DNA from 2 places in the Stenotrophomonas sp. YJH_SMC_19 genome. Region 2 is predicted to be linked to the other one. Evidence: riboswitches for the same ligand, from Rfam matches in the RefSeq annotation. Region 2 holds a riboswitch; the other holds the start of a gene.
The links. Region 2 has a riboswitch for cobalamin ahead of btuB (TonB-dependent vitamin B12 receptor). Riboswitches for the same ligand answer to the same signal wherever they lie in the genome.
Positions count from the first base shown of each region.

Region 1: linked by a shared signal. The riboswitch ahead of AC5P5R_RS12655 (epoxyqueuosine reductase QueH) and the one ahead of btuB (TonB-dependent vitamin B12 receptor) in region 2 are both predicted to bind cobalamin.

Region 1 is NZ_JCAFRI010000011.1:28,474-36,160, forward strand. It holds gene AC5P5R_RS12630 (NAD-dependent protein deacetylase) at 1-625, shown strand, start outside; gene AC5P5R_RS12635 (NADH:flavin oxidoreductase/NADH oxidase) at 747-1,847, shown strand; gene AC5P5R_RS12640 (LysR family transcriptional regulator) at 1,851-2,762, opposite strand; gene purU (formyltetrahydrofolate deformylase) at 2,877-3,728, shown strand; gene pncA (bifunctional nicotinamidase/pyrazinamidase) at 4,016-4,642, opposite strand; gene AC5P5R_RS12655 (epoxyqueuosine reductase QueH) at 4,699-5,385, opposite strand; cobalamin riboswitch at 5,547-5,776, opposite strand; gene AC5P5R_RS12660 (nicotinate phosphoribosyltransferase) at 5,910-7,319, opposite strand; gene AC5P5R_RS12665 (bifunctional nicotinamide-nucleotide adenylyltransferase/Nudix hydroxylase) at 7,384-7,687, opposite strand, start outside.
Region 2 is NZ_JCAFRI010000003.1:229,706-237,392, forward strand. It holds gene bioD (dethiobiotin synthase) at 1-645, opposite strand, end outside; gene AC5P5R_RS05595 (GAF domain-containing protein) at 714-1,196, shown strand; gene AC5P5R_RS05600 (TfoX/Sxy family protein) at 1,193-1,555, shown strand; gene AC5P5R_RS05605 (histidine phosphatase family protein) at 1,624-2,202, opposite strand; cobalamin riboswitch at 2,346-2,568, shown strand; gene btuB (TonB-dependent vitamin B12 receptor) at 2,684-4,525, shown strand; gene gph (phosphoglycolate phosphatase) at 4,626-5,282, opposite strand; gene AC5P5R_RS05620 (class I SAM-dependent methyltransferase) at 5,348-6,139, opposite strand; gene AC5P5R_RS05625 (LysR family transcriptional regulator) at 6,136-7,065, opposite strand; gene AC5P5R_RS05630 (NAD(P)-dependent oxidoreductase) at 7,174-7,687, shown strand, end outside.

The DNA of each region.
Region 1 (7,687 bases), on a different contig from region 2:
CCTGCTGGGCTGGCCGCGCTTCGGCCTGGCCCGGCCCAACGGTACCCACCAGGCCCTGGCCGCACTGGAAAGCCGTGGCAAGCTGCAGGTGCTGCTGACCCAGAACGTGGACGGTCTGCACCAGCGCGCCGGCAGCCGTAACGTGATCGACCTGCATGGCCGCCTGGACCTGGTGCGCTGCATGGGCTGCGAGCGCCGCAGTGGCCGCGAGGACTTCCAGCAGCGCCTGCTGGACGCCAACCCCGGCTGGGACGCGCTGGAGGCCGGCGTCGCGCCTGATGGCGACGCCGATCTGGAGACCGATTTCTCCAGCTTCGTGGTACCCGGGTGCCCGCACTGCGGCGGGGTGTTGAAGCCGGACGTGGTGTTTTTCGGCGAAAACGTGCCCCGCGAGCGGGTGGAGGCGGTGCACGAGCACCTGCAGCAGGCCGACGCCGTGCTGGTGGTGGGCTCGTCGCTGATGGTCTATTCCGGCTTCCGCTTCGTGCAGGCGGCGGCCAAAGCAGGACTGCCGGTGGCGGCGCTGAACCGTGGCCGCACCCGTGCAGACGACCTGCTGCAGTTCAAGGATGAACGCGATTGTGCTGAGGCGCTGGCGTCGGTTATCGAACCATCGGCTGGGTAGAGTCGACTGTCAGTCGACTCTACAGGCCACCCGCCGCCGCGAAACAGCGATCCATCCAGATGGTTGATCCCGGAGCCGTGCGGCGGTGCAATACGCATCCCCTACGTCGTCCATCACTGTCTTGAGCCAGCTGTTTTCGCCGATCTCGTTCGGCCCCCTGACCCTGTCCAACCGCATCGTCGTCGCGCCGATGTGCCAGTACTCCGCCGAAGACGGCCGCGCCAGCGACTGGCATGCCATGCACCTGGGCAACCTGGCGCAATCCGGCGCCGGCCTGCTGATCCTGGAAGCCACCGCAGTCGAGCCGCGTGGCCGCATCAGCTGGGCCGACCTGGGCCTTTGGGATGACGGCACCGAGGCCGCGTTGGCACAGGTACTGGCCAGCGTCCGCCGCTGGTCGCCGATGCCGCTGGGCATCCAGCTCGGCCATGCCGGTCGCAAGGCCTCGGTGAACCGCCCTTGGGACGGCGGTGGCCAGCTGCCGGCCGACGATGCGCGTGGCTGGGCCACCGTGGCGCCGTCGCCGCTGCCGTTCCACGCCGCCGATCCGGCACCGCAGGAACTGGACGAGGCCGGCATCGCCGAGGTCATCGCCGCCTTCGCCGCCAGTGCGGTGCGTGCCGAGCGCCTCGGCTTCGAGCTGATCGAGCTGCATGCCGCCCACGGCTACCTGCTGCACCAGTTCCTGTCGCCGCTGAGCAACCGTCGCACTGATGGCTACGGTGGCTCATTGCCGAACCGCCTGCGCCTGCTGGTGGAAGTGTTCGACGCCGTGCGTGCGGCGGTATCGGACAAGGTCGCCGTGGGCGTGCGCATCTCCGCCAGCGACTGGGTCGATGGCGGCTGGGATCTGGTGCAGAGCGAAGCGCTGGCCCAGGTGCTGGACGCGCGCGGCTGCAATTTCCTGCATGTCTCCAGCGGTGGCCTGGACGAACGCCAGAAGATCACCGTCGGTCCGGGCTACCAGGTGCCGTTCGCGGCAGCGATCAAGGCCAAGGTGCGCATGCCGGTCATCGCCGTGGGCATGATCACCGAGCCCGAGCAGGCCGAATCGATCCTGCGCCATCGCCACGCCGATGCCGTGGCCCTGGCGCGCGGCGTCCTCTACGACCCGCGCTGGCCGTGGCATGCCGCTGCCGCACTGCGCGACAGCGTGGAACCGGCGCCACAGTACCTGCGCTGCGAGCCGCGCGATGCGCGCGGCGTGTTCAAGACGCGCTGAGGCTCACACCCGCCAGGCCGGCGCGATGCCGGCCTGAAGGTGTTCGAACAGCGCGCGGATCTTGGCGGTGAAATCGCGGCGGTCGCTGACGCAGAAGTAGACCTCCATCGGTTCCGGGCGCCACGCGGTGTCGGCGCCGAACACCGCCTGCAGGCGGCCATCGCGCAGGTACGGCTCGGCCACGAATGCGGCCAGCCGGGTGATGCCGGCACCGGCCGCCGCCAGCGTCGCCAGCGCATCGATGTCATCGCAGACCATGCTCGGTGGCAGCGCGGCGTCCACGCGCTGGCCGTCCTTCAGCAGGCCCCAGCGCAATGGCCGGCCATCGGTGGGGAAGCGGTGCAGCAACCCGCGATGACCGCCCAGATCGGAAGGCTGTTGCGGGACGCCGTGCGCCTTCAGGTAGGCCGGCGAGGCACAGAACACGAACGGAACACGCGCCAGCTGCCGCGCGACCACCCCATCCTCCAGCTGCGCCCCGATGCGGATGCTGGCATCCACCGCTTCCGGCCCATGCTGCACGGCGCGGTCGGTCAGGCGCAGCTCCAGCTGCAGTTGTGGGTAGCGCTGCTGCAGTGAAGGCAACAAGGGGGCAAGCACGTGGCGACCGAAGGCGCTGCTGCTGGCGATGCGCAGCGGCCCGGCCGGTTCGATGTCACCGGCGGTGACCATCGCCTGCGCGCGCGCCAGGTCGGCTTCGATGTGGCGCACCTGCGCCAGGTACAGCGCGCCGGCCTCGCTGAGGGCCAGCTGCCGCGTACTCCGGTTCAGCAACCGTACGCCCAGATGGGCCTCCAGCCGGTTGATGTTCTGGCCGACCGCGGTGGCGCTGATGCCAAGGATGCGGGCCGCGGCGGCAATGCTGCCGGTCTCTGCGGTGCGGGTGAAGCTGCGGATCAGTTGCAACAGGTTCATGACCGACCAGCTTGCCACGGGAAGGTCCAAGTATCGCTTGGTACTGAACCAAGCAGGTCGGTTGCACCCGTGATCATCCGGCCGCTGGGCAGGGCGCTGCCCTACACTGTAGCGATGCGCCCCGATTCCATTCTTACCCTGTCCTGCCCCGACCGCACCGGCATCGTCTACCGCGTGTCCGGCCTGCTGTTCGACCACGGCTGCAACATCCTCGACGCCCAGCAGTTCGGCGATGAGGAGAGTGGCCGCTTCTTCCTGCGCGTGCACTTCGATCGCGATGCCGGCCTGCCGCTGGAGACCGTGCACGCGGCCATGGCCACGCTTGCCGAAGGCTTCGGCATGGACTGGCAGCTGCACGATGGCCGACGCCGCGCGCGGCTGCTGGTGCTGGTCAGCAAACAGGGGCATTGCCTCAACGACCTGCTGTTCCGCGCCCACAGCGGCCAGCTGAAGGTGGACATCGCAGCAGTGGCGTCCAACCACGCCGACTTTGCGCCGCTGGCGGCGTCCTACCAGGTGCCGTTCCACCACCTGCCGGTGACCGCCGATACACGCGCGGTGCAGGAGCAGCAGATCATCGACCTGGTCGAGCGCGAACGCATCGACCTGGTGGTGCTGGCGCGCTACATGCAGATCCTGTCACCCACGCTGTGCCGCGCGCTGGCCGGCCGTGCCATCAACATCCACCACAGCTTCCTGCCCAGCTTCAAGGGCGCGCAGCCGTACCACCAGGCACACGCGCGTGGGGTCAAGATCATCGGCGCCACCGCGCACTACGTCACCGAGGACCTGGACGAAGGCCCGATCATCGAACAGGACGTGGCCCGCGTGGACCATGCGATGGCACCGCGTGAACTGGTGCGGCTGGGCAGCGATACCGAATCGCTGGTGCTGGCACGCGCGGTTCGCCGCCATGTGGAGCACCGCATCCTGCTCAATGGGCATCGCACGGTGGTGTTCCGGTAATCGCCCATCCCGCGTCCGCCGGGCATGGCCCGGCGCTACCACGGGTGCTATCCGGTAGTGCCGGCCGCTGGCCGGTAACTGCAGAGGTCCCGAGGTTGCCGGCCAGCGGCCGGCACTACCGAATCCTGGTTTCATCCAATGAAAAGCCCCCGGTTCGGCCGTCCCGCGATCTGTAGGGGGGCGTAGTTGGGGGGCTGGATGAATCGATTGTGTTTTTGTGGGCAGGAGCGCGCAGGCGGCATAAGCGACGTGCGCGGTAGCGCCGGGCCATGCCCGGCGGTCACGCCTCAGACGATCGCGATTCCCGCCTTGCCCAGCGCCTCGCGCACCATCGCGTCATTGGCTTCGGTCACCGGCTTGGTCAGCTCCCACAGGAACTTCACCCGGAAGCCGGACTTCACCGCGTCCTGCGCGCTCCACAGCACGCAGTAGTCACGGGCCAGGCCGCATACGTGCACTTCGCGGATGCGGCGTTCATGCAGCCAGCCGGCCAGGCCGGTGGCCGGGCGCTCGCCATCGGGGCCGTGGTTCTCGCGGAAGGCGCTGTACGAATCCACCTGTTGGCGCGTGCCCTTGCGCAGGATCAGGTCGGCCACGGTCCAGTCCACGCCCGGGTGCAGGGCGGCACCGGCGCTGCCCTGCACGCAGTGGTCCGGCCACAGGGTCTGCGGCTGCGCGTGCAGCAGGATCGTCTCGAACGGGCGTTGGCCGGGGTGCTGGCTGGCGAACGAGGCATGGTCGGCCGGGTGCCAGTCCTGTGTTGCCACCACGGTGCGGTAGCGGCGCTGCGCCAGCAGATCGGCAATGGGTGCCACCAGCGCATCGCCCTGGTCGCAGGTCAGGGCGCCACCGGGCATGAAGTCCGGCTGCAGGTCGATCACCAGCAGGGCGACATCGGCGGGCAGGGCGGTCATGGCAGATCCAGCACGAACTCAAGGGGCGACCAGCGTGGCCGCCCCATGCCTGCGCGTCAATCGTCCTGCGGCGTCCCAGCGTCCTGACCGTAGTACAACAGGCCGATCTTGATCCGCTCGCGGCCATTCTCGCGGCGATGGCGGTTGGCATCGCGCAGCGAGTACACGCAGCCGCAGTATTCCTGCTGGTAGAACTGCTCGCGCTTGCTGATCTCGATCATGCGGCTGGCACCGCCGCCCTTGCGCCAGTTGTAGTCCCAGTACTGCAGGCCTTCATAGCGCGAGGCGGCGCGGATGCCGCAGTCGTTGATCTGCGCCATGTTCTTCCAGCGCGAGATGCCCAGCGAAGAACTGATGGTGTCGTAGCCGTGCTCGTGCGCGTACAGCGCAGTGCGCTCGAAGCGCATGTCGAAGCACATCGTGCAGCGGATACCGCGTTCGGGCTCGTTTTCCATGCCGCGTGCACGGCTGAACCAGTTGTCGGTGTCGTAGTCGCAGTCGATGAAGGGAATGCCGTGCTGCTCGGCGAAGCGGATGTTCTCCTGCTTGCGCAGCTCATACTCCTTCACCGGGTGGATGTTGGGGTTGTAGAAGAAGATCGCGTAGTCGATCCCGGAGGCGGTGATCGCCTCCATCACTTCGCCGGAACAGGGCGCGCAGCACGAATGCAGCAGCAGGCGCTTGCCGTCGGCGGGCAGGGTCAGGGTGGGGCGTTGGAGCTCGGTCATCGTCAGGTACCGCATGGACCGCCGGCAACGGCGGTGGTCCATGCATCAGCGCGTGGGTGAACGGGTCTGGCCGGATACCGTGAACAGGACGCGCGCGGCCACGCCGCCTGCACGCGCAGGACGACGACGGCCCCGGCAACCTCCCCGCGGAGATTCCAGGTCGAGTCAGGGGACGGTCGTGTCCCCCGGCCGGGGCCGGTATTCGGGCTGATGGACACGGGCCGCAGCCCACCTACTACCCGCCGCTTCCCAGGCGCGAGCCCAGTGCTGTTGGCGGGATTCGTTTCCATTCACCGCTGCGGGGCAGCTCCGGAATGGACGCGCGAGGCGCCTTCACCGGATTCCCGTTTAAATCCCTCCCCGCGCCGCAGCGATGGGAGGGATACCTTCGGCGTGTGCAAGGTGGACCTGTTGGTGGCGCCGGTCAAGAGCGCAGGGGTCAGAACCCGCTGCGCTGCAACGGGATCCGACCCCAGCGGAAGGAAGGGGTCGGATCCCGCTGCCACGCAGCGGGCTCTGACCCCGGTCGGGATGCGCCTTCAATGCCCCACGGCCGCCCGCGTGCGGATGTCGTCCAGCCGCTGGTCGTGCAGCAGGCGGCCGTTCTCCCACACGGTCACCATTGCGTCCTCGAAGCCGTCCGGCAGGGTGTCGTCGCCGTTGGCCGGCAGTGGCACCGTATGCAGGCTGCCGTCATCCAGGCGGCGCAGCAGGCGCATGCGGCCACGCTTGCTGGTCTTGCCGGCATCGGTGACCGGATCCTTGTATACATCGACCCACTCACCGTCGACCCGTGCCGCCGAGCACTTCAGCGCGAACTTCTGCGTGTCGCGGTCCAGTCGCTGCAGCAGGGCGCCGCCCATGCCGAAGGCCACGTTGTCGGCGGCGTAGCCGTCGTCGGTGGTGCGCTGCAGGATCGCGCGGATGGTGTCCGGATTGATGCCATCGCCCTGGATCACCCGCACGTGGTTGAGCACGCGATAGCCCTTGCCGTTGAGGCTGTGGCCGAAGGCTTCATCCAGCCGGCGCAGGCTTTCGGCCACCACCTCCACCGGGTCACCCGAGTCGGGACGGATGACCAGGGTGGGGCCCGACGCGATCACGTCATCGCGCAGGGTGGTGCCCCAGTGTTCGCTGATCGCGCGGTAGATGTCATAGCTGTCCGACACCACCGCCACGATCGAACCGGGCTTGCCGAACTGGCGCAGCATGTTGCGATAGGCGTCCACCTCGCGTTCGCGGCCCCAACTGGTGATGGTGCTGTGCTCGGCGGCCGGAATCGAATAGCCGGCCATCGGCGCGTGGTAGTGCGCGCGTGCCAGGCACAGCGCCGACACGGTATCGGTGCCGAGGAAGTTGACCAGGTGCGCGGCACCGCCCAACGCGGCCGATTCCAGGCTCGATACACCGCGCGCGCCGAAGTCGTGCAGCTTGAACGGCAGCTGCCCCTGCGGGTCGTCGCTGGTCTGCTGCAGGAACGCGGCGATGGTCTGCCGTGCGTGCCAGCTGATGGTGGCCACGGTGACCGGATACCACACGCGCAGCAGCAGCGTTTCCAGATACGACGGCACCCAGAACGCAGCCGGATCGGTCGACTCGATGGTCATCAGTGCCTGGTGGGTGGGCACCACGCTGCCCTCGGGAACGGCGCGGATGCGCACCGGCAGGTGGCCGCCAAGCCGGTCGACGATATCGCGCCAGCCGGCCTCGTTGAACGGTTCGCCGTGCGCGGCGAATACCGCAGCAGCGTCGTCGATGTCGGCGTGGGTGACCGGTCGTGCCAGCGCGTCCTTGAGGATCGCCTGCAGGCCGAAGAACACCGTGCGATCGTGCAGGCCGCCACGTGATTCGACGTAGAAGAACGTGGCATCGGTACCCGGCGGATACTGCAGCCAATGGCTGGCCTTGTAGCTGTCGGTGTTGAGGAGAAGATTATCGAGGTAGTGCATGACGGAAGCTCCTTCGCGTCGAGTGACACCAGCGGTCTGTCCGCCAGTGGGGAGGCCGGGCCTGTCAGCCGCGGCCGAGGAAATACTCCAGGATGTGCAGGTGGTCTTCGAACAGCTGCGGGCCCATGTCCAGGGCTTCACTCACCGGTATCCAGCGCGCCTTGTCGGCGTCGTCGCCGCCGCGCACCGGCGGCAGGTCACCGGCCGGGAATTCGAAGTGGAAACCGTGGGTGATGGTGCGGCCGCGCTGGCTGCGGTCGGGATGGTCGAAGACCTGCTGGCCCTTCAGCGAACCCTTCAGCACCGGCAGCGGAATCTTCAGCCGGGTTTCCTCGCGCAGTTCGCGCAGGCAGCTGTCGAGCAGGCTC
Region 2 (7,687 bases):
TCCCGGCAGATGTGGCAGCCGCCCCCAGCACGGCATCGGCAGGCGCTGCTGCAGCGTTGCGATGTTCTCATCCTGGCGCTGCATCGCCGGGTCGATGTGGTTGCCGATCCAGCCCAGGCACTCCACGCCGCTGGCCTGCAACGACTGCGCGGTCAGACGCGCGTGGTTGACGCAGCCCAGCCGCATGCCCACCACCAGCAACACCGGCAACCGCAATGCGCGCACCAGGTCGAGCTGGTCGAGCGTGGCCGAGACCGGTGCCAGCCAACCGCCAACCCCCTCCACCACCACGACATCGGCCTGCGCGCGCAGCCGCTCGAACGCTGCCATGATCGGCGCCAGCTCCACCTGCACGCCGTCCTCGGCAGCGGCCAGCTCCGGTGCCAGCGGCTGGCGCAACGCATATGGGTTCAGATCGGCATAGTCCGGTACCGGCCAGCTGGCCGCCTGCAGCGCCAATGCGTCTTCGTTGCGCAGGCCCTGGCCCAGGTCTTCGCTGCCGCTGGCCACCGGCTTCATCCCCACCGCGCGCAGGCCGCGCCGGCGCAGTGCGTGCAGCAGCGCGGTGCTGGCCGCGGTCTTGCCGATCTCGGTATCGGTGCCGGTGACGAACAGGGCGGGCGGCAGCGTGGCGGGCAACGGCATCGACGGGCTCCAACAGGGCAACAGTGTGTGCATTATCGCTGGCCCGGCACGCTTGCTAGACTGCTGGCATGTTCGCCAATGCCTCGCTCACCGGCAGCAAGCCGGAACAATACGCCCAGCTGCTGGAACAGGCCCGTGGCCTGGTCTACGCCGAGTCCGACCGCATCGCCAACGCGGCCAACCTCTCGGCCCTGGTCTACCACGCCCTGCCCGACCTGAACTGGGTGGGCTTCTACCTGTACGACGGCAAGGAACTGGTGGTCGGCCCGTTCCAGGGCCTGCCGGCCTGCGTGCGCATCCCGCTGGACAAGGGCGTGTGCGGTGCCGCCGCCAGCCAGCGCGTGACCCAGCGCGTAGAGGACGTCGACGCCTTCCCCGGCCACATCGCCTGCGATTCGGCCTCGCGCTCGGAACTGGTGGTGCCGCTGCTGCGCGGCGATGAACTGATCGGCGTGTTCGACATCGACAGCCCGAAGGTCGGCCGCTTCGATGCCGACGACCAGGCTGGCCTGGAAGCCATCGCCCGCGTGTTCGTCGAGGCGCTGGGATGAGCGCACCGAAGCTGCGCAACATCGGCCCGAAAAGTGCGGCGTGGCTGCGCCAGGTCGGCCTGCGCAGCCGCGACGACCTGGTCGCGATCGGAGCCGTCGGCGCCTTCGTCAAGGTCAAGCGCGCCGGCTTCAAGCCCAGCCTGAACCTGCTGTACTCGCTGGAAGGCGCTTTGCTGGACTGCCATTGGCAGGAGCTGAGCGAGCCACAGCGTGAAGCACTGGTGCAGGATTACGAAGCACGCATCGCTGCGCATCCGCTGAAGGCAGCCGGCCCGGCGTCGGGCCCGGTGCATGAGCAGCGCTTCGATGCCGACGATGACGCTGAGGACAGCGTGGCCGAGGGCGCGGACGAGGATTGAGGCCTCCGCGTTCCTGGGGGATGTGTGATGCGGGATCGGTAGCGCCGGGCCATGCCCGGCGAGTGCGCTCAGGGCTGCTGCAGCTCCAGCAGCTCACCCACCAGCCCGATCTCGCCGCGCTCCAGCCACACCCGCAGGCGCGTGCCGTGGTCGATGCGCAGCGCCCAGCACAGCGACATGGGCAGGCCGCAGACCTGCGACAGCACCATGCGCAACGGGCCGCCATGGCTGACCACCAGCGTCGGCACCGGATCGTCATCATCGAGCAGGCGATCCAGCGCGCGCGCGATGCGCCGCTCGAAGTGGCCCCAGCTCTCGCCATTGGGCGGCGGGAACGCGTGCGGGTCGGCATGGAAGGCCGCCAGTGCATCCTCCGGCAAGTCGAACAGCGACCGCCCGTCCCAATCGCCGAAGTCCAGTTCTTCCCATTCCTCATCCGCTTCCACGTCCAGCCCACGCGGCGTGGCCAGGGCCATCGCCGTATGCAGCGCGCGCAACCGCGGTGAACTGATCACCCGCTCCCAGCGTTGCCCGGCGTAGGCCTCGACCAGCTCCTGTGGCAGGCCGGCCAGCTGCGGTGGATCGCTGCGGCCATCGAGGAACTCATCGCGACCGTTGCCGGCATGGCGGACCAGGTCGAGGATCATGCGCGCGTCCCGGACGGGCGACGCAGGTACAGCGGAAAACGGGCGGACATCGGCAACGGCACCACGGGATCGAGCAACCATTCTAAAGGCACAGCAAAGGCAGTCGCGCAGGCGCGACGCAACGGGACGGCCTGCGATGCCGTAGACTGCGCGCACTTCCAGGTGACCTGCGGCCATGGCCGGCAGGTTGAAACGGGAAGCCGGTGACGCGTGATTCCACGCCAGGCCGGCGCTGCCCCCGCAACGGTAAGCACGTCAGTTCCAGGCAACACCGCCACTGTGCCGCAGGCATGGGAAGGCGCCTGGACGGTGGCCTCGCGCCACCCGGCGGCAAGCCCGGAGACCGGCCCGGAAGCCTCAGGTCGCGATGCGGTGGGCATGGCGCTGGATGACCGTGGCGTGCGCTGCGGCATCGGCGCACGCCTGCCTTCGCGGCTCCTCCCCTTCGCCACGCGGGCGTGCGTGGCACCCGGAGTCCCCCATGAAGCTGCAGTCCCGAATGCTGTCCCTGGCCGTGCTGGCCGCCCTGCCCGCGCTGGCCCAGGCCGCCAATGACACCACCGCGCTCGACCAGATCCTGGTCACTGCCACCCGCACCCCGATCGCCCTGCAGGACAGCATCGCGCCGGCGCAGGTGATCGACCGCGCCCAGATCGAATCCAGCCAAGCCACTTCGCTGCAGGAACTGCTGCGCGGTCGCGCCGGCATCAACCTGGCCAATGCCGGCGGCCTCGGCAAGCAGAGCTCGCTGTTCCTGCGCGGTACCAATTCCGGCCACACCGTAGTGCTGGTGGACGGCGTGCGCATCAACAGCGCCGACCTCGGCCTGGCCATGTACCAGGATCTGCCGCTGGCGCAGATCGAGCGCGTGGAGATCGTGCGCGGCCCGCAGTCGAGCCTGTACGGCGCCGACGCCATCGGTGGCGTGATCCAGATCTTCACCCGCCGCAACCAGGGCGATTTCGCCCCGCACTTCCAGCTTGGCGGTGGCAGCAACGGCCTGCGTGAAGCCAGCGGTGGCATTGGCGGCGGTACCGAACGCGGCTGGTTCGGTGCCGACATCGCCTACCAGCATTCCGACGGCATCGATGCCTGCCGCGGCTCGGCCACGCTGTTCGCCGGCTGCTTCGCCGACGAGCCCGACCGCGACGGCTACCGCAACCTGTCCAAGAGCCTGCGCGGTGGCTACACCTTCAACGAGCAGTGGAACGTGGAAGGCAGCGCCCTGCGCGCCGACGGCAGGAACCATTACGACGGTTACTACAACTATTCGGAAACCCGCCAGCAGGTGCTGGCCGGCAAGGTGCGCTACACCCCGTCCGAGCGCCTGGCATTCACCGCAAACGTCGGCCGCAGTGACAACGAGTCGGACAACTTCGGCGACTTCGGTGCACGTGGCAGCGCACAGACCCACCGCGACAGCGCCTCACTGCAGGGCGATTTCGGCGTGGCCGAGGGCCAGCTGCTGAGCGCAGGCGTGGACTGGAGCGAAGACAACCTGGATGGCAACAGCGCGGGTTACCTGGTCGACAGCCGCCGCAACACCGGCGTGTTCGTGCAGTACCAGGGCCGCTTCGGCCGCCACCAGCTGCAGGCCAGCGCACGCAACGACGACAACCAGCAGTTCGGCAACCACGCCACCGGCAGCGTTGGCTGGGCGATGGAGCTGGGCCACGGCCTGCGCCTCAACGCCAGCTATGGCACGGCGTTCAAGGCACCGACCTTCAGCGATCTGTACGACCCGTGGAGCGGCGTGCCGACGTTGAAGCCGGAGAAGTCCAAGAGCGCCAACCTCGGCGTTTCGCAGCAGGGCCAGGGCTGGCACTGGGGCCTGGACGTGTATGAAACCCGCATCGATGACCTGATCACCTACGATGCGGCAACCTTCAAGATGCAGCAGGTGGAGAAGGCCCGCATCCGCGGTGCCGAGCTGACCGGTGGCGTGCTGCTGGCCGGCTTCGACATCAACGCGCAGCTGAGCTACACCGACCCGCGCAACCGCACCGGCGGCAGCACCCAGTTCGACAACTGGCTGCCACGCCGCGCGCAGCAGACCGCGCGCCTGGACATCGACCGTCGCTTCGGCGATTTCCGCGCAGGCCTGACCGTGCAGGGTGCCGGCAAGCGCTACGACGATGCCGCCAACACGGTGAAGGTGGGAGGCTACGGCACGCTGGACCTGCGCGCTGAGTACGCACTGACGCCATCGTGGTCGCTGCTGGCACGTGCCGCCAACGTCTTCGACCGTCGCTACGAAACGGTGGCATGGTTCAACCAGCCCGGCCGCGAGTACCAGTTGGGCGTGCGTTACCAGCCGAAGTGAGCGCAACGGTCATGGTGGTGCCGGCCACTGGCCGGCAACATCATGACCTTCGGCAACGCATTCCGGGTTGCCGGCCAGCGGCCGGCACTACCCCTCTGCTTCAGCCCCGCAACCCCGGAAGTTCACGCAGGTCGTCGATCACCGCCACCGCATGCGCGGTGGCCAGGTCCAGGCCGCGCGGATAGCCGTAGCGCACCAGCGCGATCGGCATGCTGGCCTCTTCGGCGGCGCGGTAGTCGGTCAACGAATCACCCACCATCAGGCAGGACTCCACCGGCAGCCCGAAGTGCGCGGCGATGTGCCGCAGTGGCTCGCCACTGGGCTTGCGCTGCGGCAGCGAATCCCCCCCCAGTACCAGCGCGAATGCATCACCGATACCCAGGTGCTGCAGCAGCGGCGGCACCAGTGCTTCGGGCTTGTTGGTGCAGATCGCCAGCGGCACGTTGCGCGCACGCAGTTGCGCCAGCGCTTCGCCCACGCCGTCGAACAGTCGCGGGCTGCGCAGCAGGCACTCACGGTAGTGCACCATGAACACCGGCATCACCTCGGCCAGGTCCACCTCGCGGCCGGCGGCCTGCACCGCCTGTTCGACCAGACGACGCACACCGTCGCCGATCCAGCCCAGAACCGTGGCTTCCGGCACGCGCGCCAGGCCGATGTCTTCCAGCGTGCGGTTCAGTGCTTCGGCAATATCGGCAGCGCTGTCGACCAGCGTGCCATCGAGGTCGAACACGACCAGCGGATAGGGATACGACAAGGGAACGGCACCTGTGCGACGTGGGGCCGTCCATTGTACGCCGCTGGTTTTTGCACCGATCCGCCTCAGCCGATCCGGCGCGCGCGGGTAGCCAGGAAGGTGGGCAGATAGCGGTCGATCAGGAAGCGCGGCTGCGGCTGCCAGTCTTCCATGAAGCGATCGATGACGAAGCCGGCATCGAGCTGGCCACCGATCAGTTCGGTCAGGCTGTGGCCGAAGGTCAGCGCATCGCCCCGCGCCAGTTTCGCCTCGCGCTCGGCCGGTGGCAGGTCTTCCAGATCCGAATAGGGAATGGCGTACTGCGGTCGGATCAGGCCCTGTGCATCCAGCTGCGGATCGCGTGCACCGACGAACAGCACCGGGTTGTAGAAGCTGGCCATCAGCATGCCATCACGCGCCAGCACGCGGCGGCATTCGGTCCACACCGGCCGGACGTCGGGCACGTACAGGTTGGAGATCGGGTGGAACACCACATCGAAGCTGTCGTTGGCGAAGGCGTGCAGATCGCGCATGTCGCCCTGCACCGTGCGCAGTTGCAGGCCATCACGCGCCGCCACCTGACGATCCTGCTCGAGCTGGCCATCGGACAGATCGAACACGGTCACCTCCGCCCCGGCCGCCGCCAGCACCGGGGCCTGCTGGCCACCGCCCGAGGCCAGGCAGAGGATGCGGCGGCCGCGCACATCCCCCAGCCAGTCCAGCGGCAGGGCGCGAGGCGTCAGGTGCACCTGCCAACGTCCTTCGCGCGCGGCGGCAACGGTTGAACTTTCCACCGGGCGCGACCATTCGCGCACTTCACTGGCCTGGCGGTCCCAGGCAGCACGGTTGTGGTCGATCAAGGCCTGTCCGTGGTTCATGTGTTCTCCTTGCCCGGTGGGCGCCAATCCAGATCCTGGAAGGCCGGGCTGGCGAAACACTCGGCCAGGAAGTCCAGGAATCGCCGCATGATAGCGGGCTGCTGGCGCCGTGATGCGTACACGGCATGAATGCCGAGTTCGTCCAGACTGAACTCGGGCAACAACTCGATCAGCTCGCCACTGCGCAGCAGTGGCGCCACCTGGTAGGTCGGCAGCATCGCGATGCCGGCGCCCGCACGCACCGCTTCCAGCAACAGCGAGGCTTCGTTGGCGCTGATGTTGCCGCCCACCGCCACCGACAGCGAACGGCCATCGCGGTGCAGCTGCCACAGGCTCTTGCCCACGTAGTGATGGGTCAGGCAGTTGTGCGCGGCCAGGTGTTCCGGGGCGGTAGGCGTACCGCGCGCCTGCAGGTACGACGGCGTCGCGCACAGCACCGAGCGGCAGGTGGCCAGCCGTCGTGCGATCAGGCTGGGATCGATCTGGCGGGCGATGCGCACCGCAAGGTCCACCCGCTCTTCCACCAGGTTCACCATGCGGTCGACCAGCAGCAGCTCGATGCGCGCCGCCGGATGGCGTGCGACAAAAGCGGCCACCGCACGCGCCAGGTGGCTCTGCCCGAACGACACGCTGGCGGTCACCCGCAGCGTGCCATGCGGTTCGGGATCGTCGCTGGCCAGCTCGCCCTGCAGTTCCTCGCCGATGGCCAGCATCTGCCGGAAGCGCGCCAGCGCCGCCTCGCCCGGGCCGGTCAGGCTGACCCGGCGCGTGGTCCGGTGCAGCAGGCGCGCGCCCAGCCAAGCCTCGACCTCGGCCAGGTAGCGGCTGACCATCGCCCGCGACATGTCCAGCACCTCGGCGGCGGCGGTGAGGCTGCCGCGCTCGGCCACCTCGACGAATACGGTCATGGCGGTCAGTCGGTCCATATGCTCGATCCATGCAACAAACAAGCGCGTTATACGCTGTTTTTCGAGCGACTGCAGCGGCCTAGAGTGGCCCCATTCCCACCCCACACCGCCCCACGGAGTCCTGCCATGAAGATCGCCCTCGTTGGTTCCACCGGCAACATCGGCCGCCAGATCGCCCGCCACGCGCTGGCCAACGGCCACGAACTCACCGTCATCGTGCGCAGCGCGCAGGATCTTCCGGCCGAACTGGCCGGTGCCCATCCGGTGATCGCCTCGCTGGATGACCAGGATGCCCTGGTCGCCGCCATCGCCGGCCACGACGTGCTGGCCAGCGCCTATGGCCCGCGTCCGCGCGATGACATCGGCCGCGTCGGCGAAGTGGCCGCGCAGCTGGCCGCCGCCGCGCGCAAGGCCGGTGTACCGCGCCTGGTGGTGGTCGGTGGCGCCGGCAGCCTGGAAGTCGCGCCGGGCGTGCAGCTGGTCGATACCCCCAACTTCCCGGAGGCCTACAAGCCGTACGCGCTGGCCCATCGTGAAGCCTTCAATCGCCTGCAGGCGGTGGACGACCTGGACTGGACCTTCTTCTCGCCGGCCGCCGAAATCGGCCCGGGCGAAGAGCGCGGCCAGTACCGCGTGCAGC